3 regions of the Ferrovibrio sp. GW821-FHT12D07 genome follow, and region 1 is predicted to be linked to each of the others. Evidence: predicted binding sites of a transcription regulator. Region 1 holds the regulator's gene; each other region holds the start of a gene.
What was found. The regulator PhoB, encoded in region 1, activates phosphate uptake and scavenging genes when phosphate is short. The targets are predictions, from matches to a motif close to TNTCATAAAACTGTCA.
Positions count from the first base shown of each region.

Region 1 (5,638 bases):
ATATCCCTTTCGGAGCCATAAGGACTTTTCATGCAGAATGGTAGCGGTGTCGATCTCCGCCAGTCCGAGATCGAAGTTAAGATGGTGACGCAGAAGGTCGGCGTCTTCTATGGCGAAAAGCAGGCTCTGCGTGACGTCGACCTGCACATCCCGGCTCGTGCGGTCACCGCGCTGATCGGTCCGTCGGGCTGCGGCAAGTCGACCTTCCTGCGCTGCCTCAACCGGATGAACGATACGATCCGCGATTGCCGCGTGGTCGGCGATATCCGCCTTGATGCGCTGAACATCTATGACAGCCAGGTCGATGTCGTGCAGTTGCGGGCCCGGGTCGGCATGGTGTTCCAGAAGCCAAATCCGTTCCCGAAGTCGATCTACGAGAATGTCGCCTATGGGCCGCGCATTCACGGTCTGGCCGAAAGCAGCGATCATCTCGACCATATCGTCGAGACCTCGCTGAAGCAGGCTGGTCTGTGGAAGGAAGTCGGCAACCGGTTGCAGGAGTCAGGCACCAGCCTTTCGGGCGGCCAGCAGCAGCGCCTGTGCATCGCCCGCGCCATCGCGGTGGCGCCGGAAGTGATCCTGATGGACGAGCCCTGCTCGGCGCTGGATCCGATCGCCACGGCCCATATCGAGGAACTGATGGACGAGCTGCGCGAGCAGTACACCATCGTCATCGTCACCCATTCCATGCAGCAGGCTGCACGCGTGTCGCAGCGGACCGCCTTCTTCCATCTGGGCAATCTGGTCGAGACGGACGATACCAGGGTGATTTTCACAAATCCCAAGGACGAGCGGACGCAGGGCTACATCACCGGTCGCTTCGGCTGAGCAGAGTGAGGACATAGAAAATGCCGCAACATATTGTTCAGAAATACGACGACGAGCTGAAGAAGCTGTCGACCCTCATCGTGCAGATGGGTGGCCTGGCTGAATCACAGCTTTCCGCCGCCGTCGAGGCGATCGTGAAGCGTGACAGCAATCTGGCTGCTGAGGTAGTGAAGAGCGATACTAAGATCGATGCCCTGCGCAACCAGGTTGACGATTTCGCCATCGAGTTGCTGGCCCGGCGCCAGCCGATGGCCGACGATCTGCGCATTGTGGTCTCGGCCCTGCGCATCTCGTCCGAGATCGAACGCATCGGTGACTATGCCAAGAATGTCGCCAAGCGCGCGGTGGCGCTGAACCAGGCGCCGCTGGTGCGGCCGGTGCATGCCATTCCGCGCATGGCTGCCCTGGTGCAGGCCCTGATCAAGGACACGCTGGACGCCTATATTACTGCGGACGCCGCCAAGGCCGACGCGGTCTGGGCTCGCGATGAAGAGGTGGATGAACTGTACACCAGCCTGTTCCGCGAACTGCTGACCTACATGATGGAGGATCCGCGCTCCATCACCAGCAGCACGCATCTGCTGTTCATCGCCAAGAATATCGAGCGCATCGGCGACCATGCCACCAATATCGCCGAACTGATCCACTACACGGTGACGGGCGAGATGCAGAAGGAAGACCGCCCGAAGGGCGACGATACGGCCTATGCCGTGGTGAATGCGCCGGGAGGCCAGCGATGAATATCTCCATCAAGCCGCGCGTTCTCGTGATCGAGGACGAAGCGGCGTTGCTGGCGCTGCTGCGCTACAACCTGGAAAAGGAAAATTACACCGTCGACGAAGCGATGGACGGCGAGCAGGCCTTGCTGAAGGTGGCTGAACATATGCCGGACCTAATCCTGCTCGACTGGATGCTGCCGCGTCTATCGGGGCTTGAGGTCTGCCGCCAGCTGCGCCGCGATCCCAATGCCCGCAATGTGCCGATCATCATGCTGACGGCGCGTGGCGAGGAAGCCGATCGCGTGCGCGGCCTTGACGCCGGCGCTGACGACTATATCGCCAAGCCGTTTTCACCGGGCGAACTGCTGGCCCGCATCCGTGCGGTGCTGCGCCGCATCCGGCCGGCACTGGCGGAAGAGGTGCTGACCTATGGCGGCCTGGTGATGGATATCGCCACGCACAAGGTCACCCGCAACGGCCGTGACGTGCATCTGGGCCCGACGGAATTCCGCCTGCTGCGTTATTTCCTTGAGCATCCCGGTCGCGTGCTGTCGCGCGACCAGCTTCTGGATGCGGTCTGGGGTCGCGACATCTATGTCGAGCAGCGCACGGTGGACGTCCATATCCGTCGCCTGCGCAAGGCGTTGAACGGCAATGGCGAGATGGATGTGATCCGCACGGTGCGGTCGGCCGGCTATGCGCTGGAGCTGACCTCCGCCGCCGCCATGGCCTGATTTGTCGTCAGGATAAAGAAAAAGCCGGCCATCGCGAGACGGCCGGCTTTTTCATGTCTGCATGATGCGCGTCAGCGGCGGCCGGCGATCTGCTTCTTCATCGCGGTGAACAGTGCTTCGACCTTGCCGCCATTGTTCTGGATCACGGATTCGAACTGCTGGCGCTGGGTGAAGGCCATCGACACGCCCTCCACCACTACATCGGTGACCAGCGGCTTGCCGTCCTTCTCATGGGTCTTCCACTCGACGCGGATCGGCGGGCCGTTCTGGCGGTTGATCTGCGATTCCACCACCTGTTCGCTGCCGGCAGCCTTGACGCCGTCGCGCACGTCCAGCGTCTCGCCGTTGTACTGCGACAGCAGCTGCGAATAGACCTTCACCAGGTAGTCGAGGAACAGGCCGTGATATTCCTGCTTCTGGGCGTCGGTCAGGCCGCGGTTGTAACGGCCGAGGCAGAACTGGCCGACGGCATCCAGATCGAGATGCGTGGTCATCAGAGTGCGGACCAGACCTTCGCGCTTCTCCTGGGTCAGGGAGCGGTCGCCCAGAGCCTTGAGGGTGTCGCCACCGACTTCACGGATGAACTGGTCGGGGGCTGCGGCCCGGGCCGAGGCGACAGAAATGGCCTGCAGACCGAGGAAAAGACCGGTGGCAGCGGCGATCAGGAGAAAACGGCGGGAAAGCAGGGCTGACGGCATGGGGAATCCCGACTAAGAGGCGGAAGAGAATGGTTTTTTTGACAACTGATTATGGCGGGAACGCGGCCGAACCATAGCCTGACGATAGTTATATGGCGATGATTCTTTTTTGCCCTGCTTTTGGTACTACACAAATACATAAAGATATGTTTATATTTATCCCATGACCGAGTCAGCCCTGACCCTCGACACCCTGATGGCCGCCCTGCGGGCGGCGGCCGAGCCGACGCGCCTGCGGCTTCTGGCGCTTTGCGCCCAGGGCGAACTCACGGTCAGCGAGCTCACCCAGATACTGGGCCAAAGCCAGCCGCGCGTCTCCCGCCATTTGAAACTGCTCTGCGAGGCCGGCCTGCTGGAGCGCGTGCCCGAAGGTACCTGGGCCTTCTATCGTGTCGGCGATCGCCTGTCGGGTGCGCCGCTGGTGCGTGCGGTCAGCGGGCTGCTGCCGCGCAACGATGCGACGCTGGCCCGTGATGCCGAGCGTCTGATTGCTGTGAAGCGTACGCGCGCCGAAACCGCCGAACGTTATTTCCGCGACAACGCGGCCCAGTGGTCGGCAATCCGCTCGCTGCATGTGGATGAGGCCCAGGTCGAGGCCGCCGTGCTGCGGCTGCTGGGGCAGGGTGCACCGGTCGATGACCTGTTGGATATCGGCACCGGCACCGGCCGGCTGCTGGAAATCCTCAGTCCCCATGTGAAGCGCGGCCTCGGCGTCGATCTGAGCCGGGACATGCTGAGCATCGCCCGCGCCAATCTGGAGCGCGCCGGTATCAAGCATTGCCAGGTGCGTCAGGCCGACATGTATGCCTTGCCGCTCGACAGCGCCAGCGTCGATGCCGCCGTGATCCACCAGGTGCTGCATTTCGCCGACGAGCCGCAGAAGGCGATCCAGGAAGCCGTGCGGGTGCTGAAGCCCGGCGGCCGTCTGGTTGTGATCGACTTCGCGCCGCATGACCTGGAAGACCTGCGTGCCCGCCATGCCCATCGGCGCCTTGGCTTCTCGGATGCCGAACTGCGCGGCTGGTGCGCCTCGGCCGGTCTGGAGGCCGATCCGGTGATCGCATTGCCGGGCCAGTCGCTCACCGTTCATATCTGGCATGCCGTCAAGCGCGGCGCCGTTGCCTCGATCTCTTCCTCTCACAAGAGTGCTGCAGAATGACGATCCCGGAACCCAATGCCCATGCCGCCCGGCGGTCCGGTCCGCTGAAGGTTTCATTCGAATTCTTCCCGCCGAAGACGGCGGAGATGGAAGAAAGCCTGTGGCGTAGCGTCACGCGCCTCGCGCCGCTTGAGCCGCGTTTCGTCTCGGTCACCTATGGCGCCGGCGGTTCGACCCGTGAACGCACCCATAACACCGTCGTGCGCATCCTCAAGGAAACCGGCCTGAAGCCGGCCGCGCATCTCACTTGCGTTGGCGCCTCGAAGGGTGAAGTCGACGAGGTGGCCCAGCATTATTGGCAAGCCGGCATCCGTCATATCGTTGCCCTGCGCGGCGATCCGCAGGAAGGCACCGGTGGTTTTGCGCCGCATCCGCAAGGTTATGCCAATTCCACCGACCTGATTGCCGGGCTGAAGAAGATTGGCGATTTCGAGATCAGCGTCGGCTGCTATCCTGAAGGCCATCCCGATACCGCGTCGCCCCGCGTCGAGCTCGAACATCTGAAGCGCAAAGTGGATGCTGGTGCGACCCGCTGCATCACGCAGTATTTCTTCGATACCGACGTCTATTTCCGCTTCCTCGACCGCGCGCGCTCGGCCGGCATCACGGTACCGATCGTGCCGGGCATCCTGCCGGTGACCAATTTCCGCCAGGTGGTGAAGTTCTCGGCCGCCTGCGGCGCCAGTGTGCCGGCCTGGATGGCCGACCAGTTTGATGGCCTGGATGACGATCCCGAGACGCGTCGCATGGTGGCGGCGCATCTGGCGGCCGAACAGTGCCGTCGGCTGCTCGCGGCCGGCATCGACGAATTCCATTTCTACACGCTGAACCGTGCCGATCTCACCTATGCGATCTGTCATGTGCTTGGCGTGCGGCCCAAGCCGGCGATTGCCGGCGAGGCCGCAGCGTAAGGAGAGTAGCGTCATGACCACTGCCGATGACCGCAAGGCCCGTCGTGCCGCCCTCGCCAAGGCGGCGAAGGAGCGCATCCTGGTGCTGGACGGCGCCATGGGTACCATGCTGCAGCGGCGCAAGCTGACCGAGGAAGATTATCGCGGTGACCGCTTCAAGGGCGCCAACAGCGATCTCAAGGGCAATCACGACATCCTGAACATCACGCGCCCCGACGTGATCTTCGACGTGCACAAGGAATACCTCGACGCCGGCGCCGATATCATCGAGACCAACACCTTCAGCGGCACCTGGATCAGCCAGGGTGACTATCACCTGGAAGCTGCCGTGCATGACATCAACAAGGAAGGCGCGAAACTCGCGCGCCAGGCTGCCGACGAATACACCAAGAAGGACCCATCCAAGCCGCGCTTTGTCGCCGGCGCCATCGGTCCGACCAATCGCACGGCTTCGCTGTCGCCTGACGTCAACCGCCCCGATTTCCGCAATATCAGCTTTGATGAGCTGAAGGATGCCTACAAGGAGCAAGCGCGTGGCCTGATTGAGGGTGGCGCCGACCTGCTGCTGATCGAGACGGTGTTCGATACG
Region 1 is NZ_JBXAQN010000001.1:1,591,382-1,597,019, forward strand. Features, by position in the region: gene pstB (phosphate ABC transporter ATP-binding protein PstB) at 82-828, shown strand; gene phoU (phosphate signaling complex protein PhoU) at 849-1,568, shown strand; gene phoB (phosphate regulon transcriptional regulator PhoB) at 1,565-2,281, shown strand; gene AC1RRE_RS07965 (MlaC/ttg2D family ABC transporter substrate-binding protein) at 2,353-2,979, opposite strand; gene AC1RRE_RS07970 (ArsR/SmtB family transcription factor) at 3,143-4,138, shown strand; gene metF (methylenetetrahydrofolate reductase [NAD(P)H]) at 4,135-5,049, shown strand; gene AC1RRE_RS07980 (homocysteine S-methyltransferase family protein) at 5,063-5,638, shown strand, end outside.

Region 2 (5,638 bases), 1.3 Mb from region 1:
GGTCATGGAGCATGGCCGCGTCGCCCAGATCGGTGCACCGCGCGACATCTACCAGAAGCCGGCCACGCGCTTTGTCGCCGATTTCATCGGCACCATGAACCGGCTGAACGGCGCCGCGCGCAATGGCGTCTTCACCTGCCGCGCCGGCGACATGGCCTGGGCCGACGCCCCGGCCAATGTCACCGAAATCCTGTTCCGCCCCGAAGACATCCGCATCGCAGAGGCCGGCGAGCAGACCGGTCTGCGCGGCACCATCGCGGCGGCCTTCTTCCTCGGCGACCGCACGCGGCTGTTCGTCGATGCCGGCGAGCCGCAGCCGCTGGTGGTGGAAAGCACGGCGCGCCGCGATTTCACCCATGGCGAACAGGTTGGCCTCGCCATCGACCCGCGCGGTATACTGGTTCTGTAAGCGTAAAGGAGCAGCGCCCCATGCTGATCGCCCAGATTACCGACACCCATATCAAGCTGCCGGGCAAGCTGGCCTACCGGAAGGTCGATACAGCGGTGATGCTGGAGCGCTGTGTCGCGCATCTGGCCACGCTGAAGCAGCAGCCCGACCTGATCCTGCTGACCGGTGACCTCGTCGATCTCGGCCGGCCCGAGGAATACGACCATCTGAAATCCATTCTCAGCCCCATCCGGCAGCGCATCATCGCCATTCCCGGCAACCATGACGAACGCGACGCCATGCGCGATGCCTTCGCCGCCGACGGCTATCTGCCGCGCGAGCGTGGCAGCTTCCTGCAGTTCGTGATCGAGGACGACTATCCGCTGCGCATCATCGGGCTGGATACCGTGATCCCCGGCCAGGGCGGTGGCGAGCTGTGCGACAAGCGGCTGGCCTGGCTGGACGAGACACTTGGCAAAAAGCCCGATGTGCCGACGCTGGTGATGATGCATCACCCGCCCTTCATCACCGGCATCGGCCATATGGACAAGATCGGCCTGAAGGGGTCGGACGGCTTTGAAAAGGTGGTCGCAAAATATCCACAGATCAAACTGATCCTCTGCGGCCATCTGCATCGCGTGATCCGCGCCGATGTCGGCGGCCGCACGGCGCTGACCTGCCCCAGTCCGGCGCATCAGGTGGCGCTGGATATCGATGACGAGGCGCCCAGCCGTTTCACCATGGAGCCACCGGGCTACATGCTGCACTGGTGGCATGACGAAAAGCTGGTCAGCCACACGGTGGCAATCGGCGATTACGACGGGCCGCATCCCTTCCACGGTCCTGACGGCAAGCTGATCGACTGAGCCTTCAGTCTTCGAGCGCGTCTTTCCAGAACGGCTTGATGCCATCCAGGGTTTTCCAGGCCGCGCCCAGATGCGCGAGCTGCAGCTGCTGCCGCCCGGCGAACCAGGCGGCGATGGCGGCAGCGGCCGGATCGTGCGACGGCGGTGGCAGGATGTTGCTGATCAGCGTGGTGCCGACAGCCGCATCGTTCAGGGCGCCGAGGCAATCCTGCAGTTGCGCCAGCGCGCCGATGAAGCGCCGGCTTTCCTTGCGGCCAAAGGCGCCGCGGAAATATTCGGCGGCATAGCGCAGCTTCTTGGCGCGGATGCGCAGCTCGTGCAGCGCCTCGGTATCCAGCGCGTCATGCTGCTTGCCCAGTTTGCGCAGCTTCCTGCGGCGCTTCTGCAGTACGCCGGCGGCAAAGCGCGGCACCGGCAGGGCAGCGATGTCCGCGGCCTTTACCGCGCCGCCATCCAGCACCGCATCGAGGAAGGTCTCGAAGCTGAGCCGGAAAGCGGCCAGCCGCGGCGCCAGCAGCGCCGATTGCAGTGCTTCCTGCGCGGCCGCGCGGCGGTCTTCCAGCACAGTAGCCAGATGCTGCAATCCTTTGGGCGCATCGGACATGGCCCGCAGCGGCACCAGCGTCTCAACGATGAACACGTCCAGATCGCGCTTGCGGCCCAGCGGGCCATTCAGCCAGCGCAGGTCTTCCAGCAGCGGCGACAGCCGGTCGCCATTCAGCATGTCGGCGAAGAGCCCGATGGCCGAGCGCAGGCGGCGCAACGCCACCCGCATCTGATGCACGCCTTCGATATCGCGGTCACGCAGCACCGGTGCGATATTGGCATCGAACTGCGCCAGGCACTGGCGCGCGATGCCGACAAAAGCGGCTGCGGTATCCGAATCTTCGTTCAGCGCGATCTCGAAGACAGCGGCGCGCAGCGCCGGCGGTTCGACCACGCCCAGATCGGCGGCCGCCTGCACCAGCGGCGCGGCGCCGGTCCAGCGCAGGCCGAGATCGAGACTGAGTTCGGCGGCAAAAGAATTCAGCGCATCGGCGGCGGAATCGGCGGCACCCTGCAGCACCAGCGCGTCATAACTCACTGTCTGCTTGCCGCGCTGCAGTTCAATCGTATGGCTCTGCACATCCAGGGTCTGGCCGTTGCGGTCGAGACTGATCGACTGTCCGGTCAGCTTGCCCTCGGCCAGCAGCTGCAGGTCGCCATCCACCGCCGGCGCATCGGGCTGCGCCTGGCCGGAAACCGGCAGCATCACATGCCGCATGCCGGCGCGATCCTCGGTGCCGAGGCAGAGCCAGCCGGCGGCAGCGAAGCGACGATCGACGGTATCAAGAAGGCGAAGCTGGGACTGGATGCGGCGAATGGTGCGCCCGGCAAGCAGCGGATGCTGGCGGAGGGTTTTCAGCGAGCCCGGGACCAGGCCGAGACGCAGCAGCGCGGGCAATTCGCTCATGGCGGCGGACTCTATGGAGCGGCTCCGAAATGGTCAATGAACTCAGTCGTTTACGATTGTTACAGTTCTGCGTAACGGAGCATGTCACGCCGCCTCAATTCTGCCCCTTTTGCCGGCTTAACTCCGTTCCAGGCGGCAATTTTCGCAGCCTGCCGGGCCGTCCGGCATTATGGTCTTCCCCCGGACCCGCCGGACGGCCCTCCATTTCCCCAATCCTTCCCATGGTTTGCCTCTGATCCGTGCGACGCACGGAATTCGCCTCTGCCTGTGTCGTTTCTTCCGGGCACAGCAAAGAGCATTCCCATGAGCAAAGCCAAATCCCCCAAAGCCGCCGCCAAGACCGGTGCCCGGCCGCTGCAGCAGGCCGCGCCGCGCAAACGCCAGGGCGCGAAAAACGGCCAAGGCACGAAAAACGGATCGCCGTCCCTTTCGGCAGTCGAGAAGCCGCGCCTGGTCCTGCGCAATGCCACGCCGCATGACATCCCCGGCATCCGCGCGCTGAGCGACAAGGTCTACGGCGCCACCGAAGGCGCCTATACCACCGCGCAGCTGCGCGGCCATCAGCATCATTTCCCCGATGGGCAGTTCGTCGCCGTCTATGACGACGCCATCGTCGGCTATTGCGCCACCTTCCGCATCGCCGAGAAGCTGGCGCTGAAGCCGCATGACTGGGAAGGCATCACCGGCCGCGGCTATGCCGCGCGCCATGATGCGCATGGCGACTGGCTCTATGGCCTGGAGGTCTGCGTCGATCCGGACTATCGCGGCCTGCGGCTTGGCCAGCGCCTGTACAATGCGCGCAAGCAGCTCTGCCAGCATCTGCATCTGAAAGGCATCGTCTTCGGCGGCCGCATGCCGGGGCTGAACCGGCGCTGGATGCAGCTGCGCTCGCCCGACAAGTATCTGGAGCTGGTGCAGAGCGGCCGTCTGCGCGATCCGGTCATCAATTTCCAGATGCGCAACAACTTCGAGCCGCTGGGCGTGCTGCGCGCCTATATGGACAACGACCATGAATCGCGCGGCTTCGCCACGCATATGGTCTGGCGCAACCCGGAATTCGGCGACGCCATTCACGACACACCGGACAAGCCGCCGCTGCGCGCCCGCGCCGCGCGCGTCGCCGCCGTGCAGTACCAGCAGCGCCAGATTTCATCCTTCGAGGATTTCGCCAAGCAGGTCGAGTATTTCGTCGATGTGGTGGCGGATTACAAAGCCGACTTCGTGCTGTTCCCCGAGCTGGTGACCCTGCAGCTGCTGTCCATCGAGAACCGCAACGCGCCGGCCGCCGAGGCGGTCGCGGCGCTGACGCGCTATACCGAACGCGTGAAGGCGTTGTTCAGCGAACTGGCGGTCAGCTACAACATCAACATCATCGGCGGTTCGCATCCGACCCGCGATCCGGTCGATGGTCATGTCTACAACATCTGCTATGTCTGCCTGCGCGACGGCGCGGTGCATGAACAGCGCAAGATTCATCCCACGCCGAACGAGCGCTACTGGTGGAACATCACCGGCGCCGACAGCTCCAACGTGATCGAGACCGACTTCGGTCCGATCGGCGTGATGATCTGCTACGATGCCGAATTCCCCGAACTCGCCCGCCACCTGACCGACCAGGGCGCGCAGATCCTGTTCATCCCCTTCTGCACCGACGAACGGCAGAGCTATCAGCGCGTGCGCTTCTGCGCGCAGGCGCGCGCCATCGAGAACCAGTGCTATGTCGTGATGGCGGGCAACGTGGGCAACCTGCCCAGCGTGGAGAACATGGACATCCAGTATGCGCAGAGCTGCGTGCTGACGCCCTGCGACTTCGCCTTCGCCCGCGACGGCATCGCCGCCGACACCACGCCGAATGTCGAGATGGTTGCCATCGCCGACGTGCATCTCGACAGCCTGGCGGCGGCGCGGCAGAGCGGCACGGTGCAGAATCTGAAGGACCGCCGCTTCGACCTCTACAACGTCACCTGGAAAGAGGTGCCGGGCGGCGGCCTGCGGGAGACCGGGCCGAATGGCCGGCGCGAGGCTGCCGAATAGGGCGGTTTACAGGCTTAAAGTGGTGACTTTTTTTGCTGTTCGCCCTAGATTTGTGGCCAGTTCATCCGTAACCGGATTGGCCGACGATGCACTATACCCGCGCCGCGCTCCAGAACAGGGCGCCGCTTCCCATCCTGGGTGATGCCGAACCCCAGGAGCTTTTCCAGGCGGTCTGCAGGGACATCATCGAGGGACTGGGCTGCACCCGGGCCAGCATCTGGCGCTTCAACCTTTCCGCTGACGCCATTCACTGCCGCTCTCTCTATGACCAGCGCGGCCGGCAGTTTCCGGATGACACGGTGCTGACCGCGACCGGCGTGCCGCTCTATTTCGAGATGATGCGGAAAGAACGCCTGCTGGTGATCCCCGATTATGCGCAGCATCCGGCCACCCGCAATCTGGGCGCACCCTATGCGCAGTCGACCGGCATCCGCGCGCTGATCGATGCGCTGGTGACCGATGCCGATGGCGAACCACTGGCCATCATCTCGGCCGAGCAAGACCGCCCGCGCGACTGGCGCGAGGCCGATATCCTGCAGCTCTACCAGATCACCGAACTGGCGACGCCGAGCCTGCGGCAACTCGGCCGCCTGCCCATCCTCTAGCTCTTCGGCACCAGCAGTTTCTTGATCGCCTCGGCCAGGTCGGCCTTGCGCACCGGCTTGGACAGCATCTGCGTCACATGTTCGAAGCGCGTGCCTTCCAGCCGCTGGCTGTCGACCGAGCCCGACATAAACAGCACCGGCATCTTCGGATTGTCGGTGACCAGCTTTTCCGCCAGCGCCAGTCCGTCCATGTCGCCCGGCATCTGCATGTCGGTCAGCACCAGGTCGATGGGCAGGCCGCGCCGCAATTCGGCCAGGGCCTCCTGCGCACTGGAGGCCGGCAGCACGGCGA
Region 2 is NZ_JBXAQN010000001.1:319,212-324,849, forward strand. Features, by position in the region: gene AC1RRE_RS01600 (ABC transporter ATP-binding protein) at 1-409, shown strand, start outside; gene AC1RRE_RS01605 (phosphodiesterase) at 430-1,254, shown strand; gene AC1RRE_RS01610 (CYTH and CHAD domain-containing protein) at 1,259-2,707, opposite strand; gene AC1RRE_RS01615 (GNAT family N-acetyltransferase) at 3,011-4,741, shown strand; gene AC1RRE_RS01620 (GAF domain-containing protein) at 4,828-5,346, shown strand; gene AC1RRE_RS01625 (hybrid sensor histidine kinase/response regulator) at 5,343-5,638, opposite strand, start outside.
Region 2: the regulator PhoB is predicted to act here: its motif matches at 2,767-2,782, upstream of AC1RRE_RS01610 (CYTH and CHAD domain-containing protein).

Region 3 (5,638 bases), on a different contig from region 1:
CAACAATGCGCCGACCAAGAAAGTCAGCGGTGCAGGCTTGCCTTCGCAAATCTGGCGCAGTTTCATGGCCGACGCCATGAAAGGCCGTCCCGTCAGCGACCTGCCGCAACCGCCGAGCCGCAGCTTCAGCCTGCCCTCGCTGTGGGACCGCATTGTCGGCAGCTTCGGCGGCAGCGCGCAGTCTGCCCAGCCGCAGACGCGCGGCAACGCCGTGCCGCCACCGCCCCGCAGCCATATCGAACCGGCCGCGCCGCCGGCCGCCGAGCCCGCGCAGATGCAGCAGCCTCAACAATCCGGCGAACCACAGATGATCTGGCAGGTCGGCCCCCAGGCGGTGCGGCAGTGATCCGACGACTGGCTGTTGCAGTGCTGGCGCTGCCTGTACTCTTCACCACGATGACGGCGGCGGCGGCCGATGGCGTCGGCAACCAGTTGATCACTTTCACCTCGAACGATGGCAGCGTGCTGTCGGGCACACTGACCGCACCCATCAATGTCAGGGGCAAACTACCTGGCATCTTGCTGCTGCAGGGCGGCGGCCCAACCGATCGCGATGGCAACCAGCCGCCGACGATCCGCAGCGACCTGCTGCGCCAGATTGCCGAAGGCCTCGCGCAGAAGGGTATCGCGACCCTGCGCTACGACAAGCGTGGCATGCATGCCAATGCCGCCGGCCTGCCGGCAAGTGCGGACAAGTACTCTGCGTTCTTTGCCTGGGACCGCTTCATCGACGATGCCTATGCAGCCTACGCCTTCCTGCGCGCGCAGCCCGGCGTCGAGATGACCAAGACCGGCCTGTTCGGTCATGGCGAAGGCGGCCTGATCGCGCTCGACCTCACCAACCGTCTGGTGCTTACCGAACAGCCGCGCTTTCTGGTGCTTGCCTCGGTTGCCGGCCGACCGCTGGACGCCGTGCTGCGCGAACAACTGGGCCGGTTGCTGACCGATCAGCGCGCCAACCAGACGCAACGCAAATACTTCCTCGGCGAGAGTGAGCGCATCCTCAAAACGGTGCGCGACAGCGGCAAGGTGCCGGATAATGTGCCGAATGGCCTCGCTGCACTCTACCCCGCCTATCTCGGCCCCTTCCTGCAGTCGCTGTCCAAGCTCGATCCGCCGGCGCTGGCGGCGAAATATACCGGCCCCGTCTTGGTGCTGCAGGGCGACGCCGATATCCAGATTTCGTCCGAGCGCGATGCGCTGGTGCTCGACCGCGCATTGCAGACGCGCAGCAACGACGATCATGCCCTGGTGATCGTGCCGCGCGGCAGCCACAACCTGAAGCCGCTGCAGAACGACAAGGACCCGGGCTTCCAGGGTGACATCGATCCGAGCGTGATCGAGCGCACCAGCAGCTGGCTGCTCAGCCGCCTCAATCCCTAAACCGTCACGCCCTTCAGTCTGCGCACGATCAGCAGATAGCTGAGCAGCGTCGCCACGCCCATCGCTGCCAGCGTAAGGCTGAGCGGCAGCGCGGTCTCGTTCAGTGCATGGCCGACGAGAATACCCGTGACCGCGCCCATGCTCATCTGCACGAAGCCCATCAGCGACGCAGCCGCGCCGGCCATATGCGCAAAGGGCTGCAGCGCGCCGGCCTGGCCCTGCGGCATGGTGAGGCCCAGCCCCATGGTGAACAGCATCATCGGACCGATCAGGCTGAACCAGTGCCAGCCGCCGCCGGCCGTCCAGGCCCAGAACTGCAGCAGCGCCATCACGCTGCCGCCAGTGGCGCAGAGCAATGCGCCCAGCCCCAGCATGCGGTCGACGCCCAGCCGCACAGTCAGTCGCGCGCCAATGAAACCGCCGCAGAGATAGCCGAAGACGATCAGCGAGAAGCAGTAGCCGAATGTCGTCTCGCCGATGCCGAACACCGTGCGCAGCGTGAATGAGGAACCGGAGATAAAGGCGAACATGCCACCATAGGAAAAGGAGACGCAGAGCACATAGCCGCGAAAGCCGCGATGACGCGCCAGCGTGGCAAAGTTGCGCAGCATCGGACCAATGCGGGTGGCCAGCGGATTACGGCGCTGGTTGCTTTCCGGCAGGAACACCAGCACGCAGGCCCCGAGCAGGCAGCCGACCAGCGCCATGGCGATAAAATTCGCCTGCCAGCCCAGCCCGGCATGCAGATAGCCGCCCAGGATCGGCGCCACCGCCGGCGTCAGCCCGAGCACCATCGCCATCATCGACAGCGCGCGCGCCGCGGCGGCGCCTTCGAACAGATCGCGCGCGATGGCGCGGCCGAGCACCACGCCGGCGCAGGCGCCCAGCGCCTGCAAGAAGCGCCAGGCGATCAGCCATTCGATGCTGCCGGCAAAGGCGCAGCCGATCGATGCCAGCGTATACAGACCAATACCGAACAGCATCACCGGCCGGCGGCCGAAGCGGTCCGAGACGGGGCCGTACACCAACTGGGTTACGGCAAAGCCGGCCAGAAACGCGCTAAGGGTGAGCTGTACGGATGCAGCATCGGTGCCGTAGAGCACCGCAAGCGCCGGCAGGGAAGGAAGATACATGTCGGTGCTGAGCGGCCCGAGCGCGGTGGCGCATCCGAGCAGGATCACCAGGGCGGTGGAATCGCGGGACAGCGGGCGCATCGCAGCCACGCGTCAGCCGTGCAGATGCAGGTTGGAACCGTGCCGGCGCAGCCAGCTGCGCGCGGTGCGCAGGTCGGCCTCGCCGCCCAGCAACTGGGCGCAAAGCGACCAGAAGGCCGTGCTGTGATCCATATGGCGCAGATGCGCCACCTCATGAGCGACGAGGTAGCGGCCGACGGCCGGGGGCGCCAGTATCAGCCGCCAGGAGAAAGACAGGTTGCCATGTGCCGAGCAGCTGCCCCAGCGACTCTGGGTATCGCGCACGGTGACGCGGCTGACCGTCACGCCGATGCCGCCGGCCATCTCGCGGGCCAGCAGGCCGAATTCCTCGCGCGCCCGGCGCTTCAGCCAGTCGCGAAGGCGGCGCGGCAGATGCTCGACCTTGCCGGTGACATGGATTTCCCCGCTTTCCAGCCAGACGCCGCCCCGGCCCGCCGGCCGGTGCCTAATAATGTGCGGCGCACCATAAAGCGGCAGAGTAGCCCCGTCCTCCCAGGGCTGGGTCGCGGGTCGCTCTTCCTGCCGGGCCAGAATCCAGGCCACCTGCTCGGTAACGAATCTTTGTCCGGATTTCAGGCTGGCCCGAGTCGGCAGTACCAGAACCACCGAACCGTCGCGCGGCATGACCCGCAACAACATGCGCCGGGCCCGTGCATCGCGCTTCACCAGGAAGGGAAAACTCTGCGCGCCGACCTTCAACCGGTCGGATTCGATTTCCACAGGCGCAGAATAAGGCTTGGTCAACGGCCGCCCCTTGTCATATAACCGTAACAAATCTTACGTGCGAACGTCATCGTAGGAACCATAAAAAAAGTCGGCCACCCGACTCAGGGCGGATTTCTTTAACACTGGAGACGGAACAATGAAATCGACAGGGAAACTCGCGCGGGTCGCGTTCGCGCTGCTGGCTGGCACGGCGGTAGCCGCCAGCGCCGGCAGCGCCTTGGCGCAGGCCAAGGACAACCGCATCGAGCTGCAATGGTGGCATGCGATGACTGGCGCCCTGAACGAGCGCGTCAATGAAGTCGCTGAAGGCTTCAACAAGGGCCAGGACAAGTACAAGATCGTTGCCGTCAACAAGGGCAGCTATCCGGAAACCCTCACTGCCGCCATGGCCGCATTCCGCGCCGGCAAGGGTCCGCACATCGTGCAGGTCTTCGAAGTGGGCACCGGCACGATGATGGCCTCGCGCGCCGCGATCAAGCCGGTGCATGAGCTGATGAGCCAGAACGGCTACAAGTTCGATCCCGGTTCCTACATCACCTCGGTTACCGGCTACTACAGCACCTCGGACGGCAAGATGCTGTCCTATCCGTTCAATTCCTCGACCCCGGTCATGTATTACAACAAGGACGCCTTCCAGAAGGCCGGCCTTGATCCGGAAAAGCCGCCGAAGACCTGGCAGGAATTCGATCCGGTGCTGAAGAAGCTGAAGGCTTCGGGCAGCACCTGCCCGTTCCAGTCCAACTGGCAGACCTGGGTGCAGCTCGAGAACTTCTCGGCCCTGCATAACGTGCCCTTCTCCAGCAAGGCCAACGGCTTTGACGGCTTCGACACTGAGCTGCAGTTCAACACCCCGCTGCATGTGCGCCACATCACCCAGCTGCAGACCTGGATGAAGGAAGGCCTGATGGTCTATGGCGGTCGCAAGAACGAAGCGAACGCCAAGTTCGTCTCGGGCGAGTGCGCCATCCACATGGAAAGCTCGGCCGGTTATGCCACCTTCGCCCGTGGCGCGAAGTTCAAGTGGGGCATCTCGATGCTGCCCTATTACAGCGACGTGGCCGGCGCGCCGCAGAACTCGATCATCGGCGGCGCTTCGCTGTGGGTTCTGGGCAAGCACAAGCCCGAAGACTACAAGGGCGTGGCCCAGTTCTTCGACTACCTGTCCTCGACCGAGAACCAGGTCTGGTGGCACAAGAACACCGGCTACCTGCCGATCACCCCGATGTCGTATGAAGCCACCAAGCAGCAGGGCTTCTATGCAGCCAATCCGGGTACGGACACTTCGGTGCAGCAGATGCTGCTGAAGCCGCCGACCAGCAACTCCAAGGGCCTGCGCCTGGGCAACTTCGTGCAGATCCGCGACGTGATGGACGAAGAGCTCGAAGCGGTCTGGTCGGGCAAGAAGACCCCGAAGGAAGCTCTCGATACTGCCGTGGAGCGTGGCAACCGCCTGCTTCGCCAGTTCGAGCGCGACGCGGCGCGCTAAGCGACGGATTAATTCAACTTAACGGAAGCCCGCGCCTTGACTTTACAGGGCGCGGGCCTTTCTTTGGCGCCCCATGGAAAAAAGAGTCGTCTTTCATCATCGCCTTCTGCCGTACCTGCTGATTGCGCCGCAGATCGCCATCACCATCATCTTCTTCTTCTGGCCAGCCAGCCAGGCGGTGGTGCAATCCGTGCTGCGCGAAGATGCCTTCGGCACCAGCAGCTATTTCGTGGGCATGGAAAATTTCCTCGCCCTGTTTGAAGACGACTATTACCTCAACTCCTTCAAGATCACGGCCGTGTTCAGCGCGCTGGTCACCTCCATCGGCCTGTCGCTGTCGCTGTTCCTCGCCGTCACCGCCGACCGTTTGGTTCGCGGCACCACCGTCTACAAGACGCTGCTCATCTGGCCCTATGCCGTAGCGCCCGCCGTTGCCGGCGCGCTCTGGGGCTTCGTCTTCCTGCCCGGTCCGGGCATTTTCGCCTGGCTGCTGCTGCAGGCCGGCGTTGACTGGAATTTCCATCTGAATGGCGATCAGGCGATGTTCGTTGTGGTCGTCGCCGCCACATGGAAACAGATTTCCTACAACTTCCTGTTCTTCCTGGCCGGCCTGCAATCGATCCCGAAGTCGCTGATCGAGGCCGCCGCCATCGACGGCGCCGGTCCGATCCGCCGCTTCTGGAGCATCGTGTTTCCGCTGCTGTCGCCCACCCTGTTCTTCCTCGTCGTCGTCAATGTGGTCTACGCCTTCTTCGAGACCTTCGGTGTGATCCACTCGCTGACCCGCGGCGGCCCGGCCAAGACCACCGAGATTCTGGTCTACAAGGTC
Region 3 is NZ_JBXAQN010000002.1:591,348-596,985, forward strand. Features, by position in the region: gene AC1RRE_RS14695 (transglycosylase domain-containing protein) at 1-346, shown strand, start outside; gene AC1RRE_RS14700 (alpha/beta hydrolase family protein) at 343-1,383, shown strand; gene AC1RRE_RS14705 (multidrug effflux MFS transporter) at 1,380-2,597, opposite strand; gene AC1RRE_RS14710 (M48 family metallopeptidase) at 2,610-3,341, opposite strand; gene ugpB (sn-glycerol-3-phosphate ABC transporter substrate-binding protein UgpB) at 3,460-4,809, shown strand; gene ugpA (sn-glycerol-3-phosphate ABC transporter permease UgpA) at 4,883-5,638, shown strand, end outside.
Region 3: the regulator PhoB is predicted to act here: its motif matches at 3,353-3,368, upstream of ugpB (sn-glycerol-3-phosphate ABC transporter substrate-binding protein UgpB).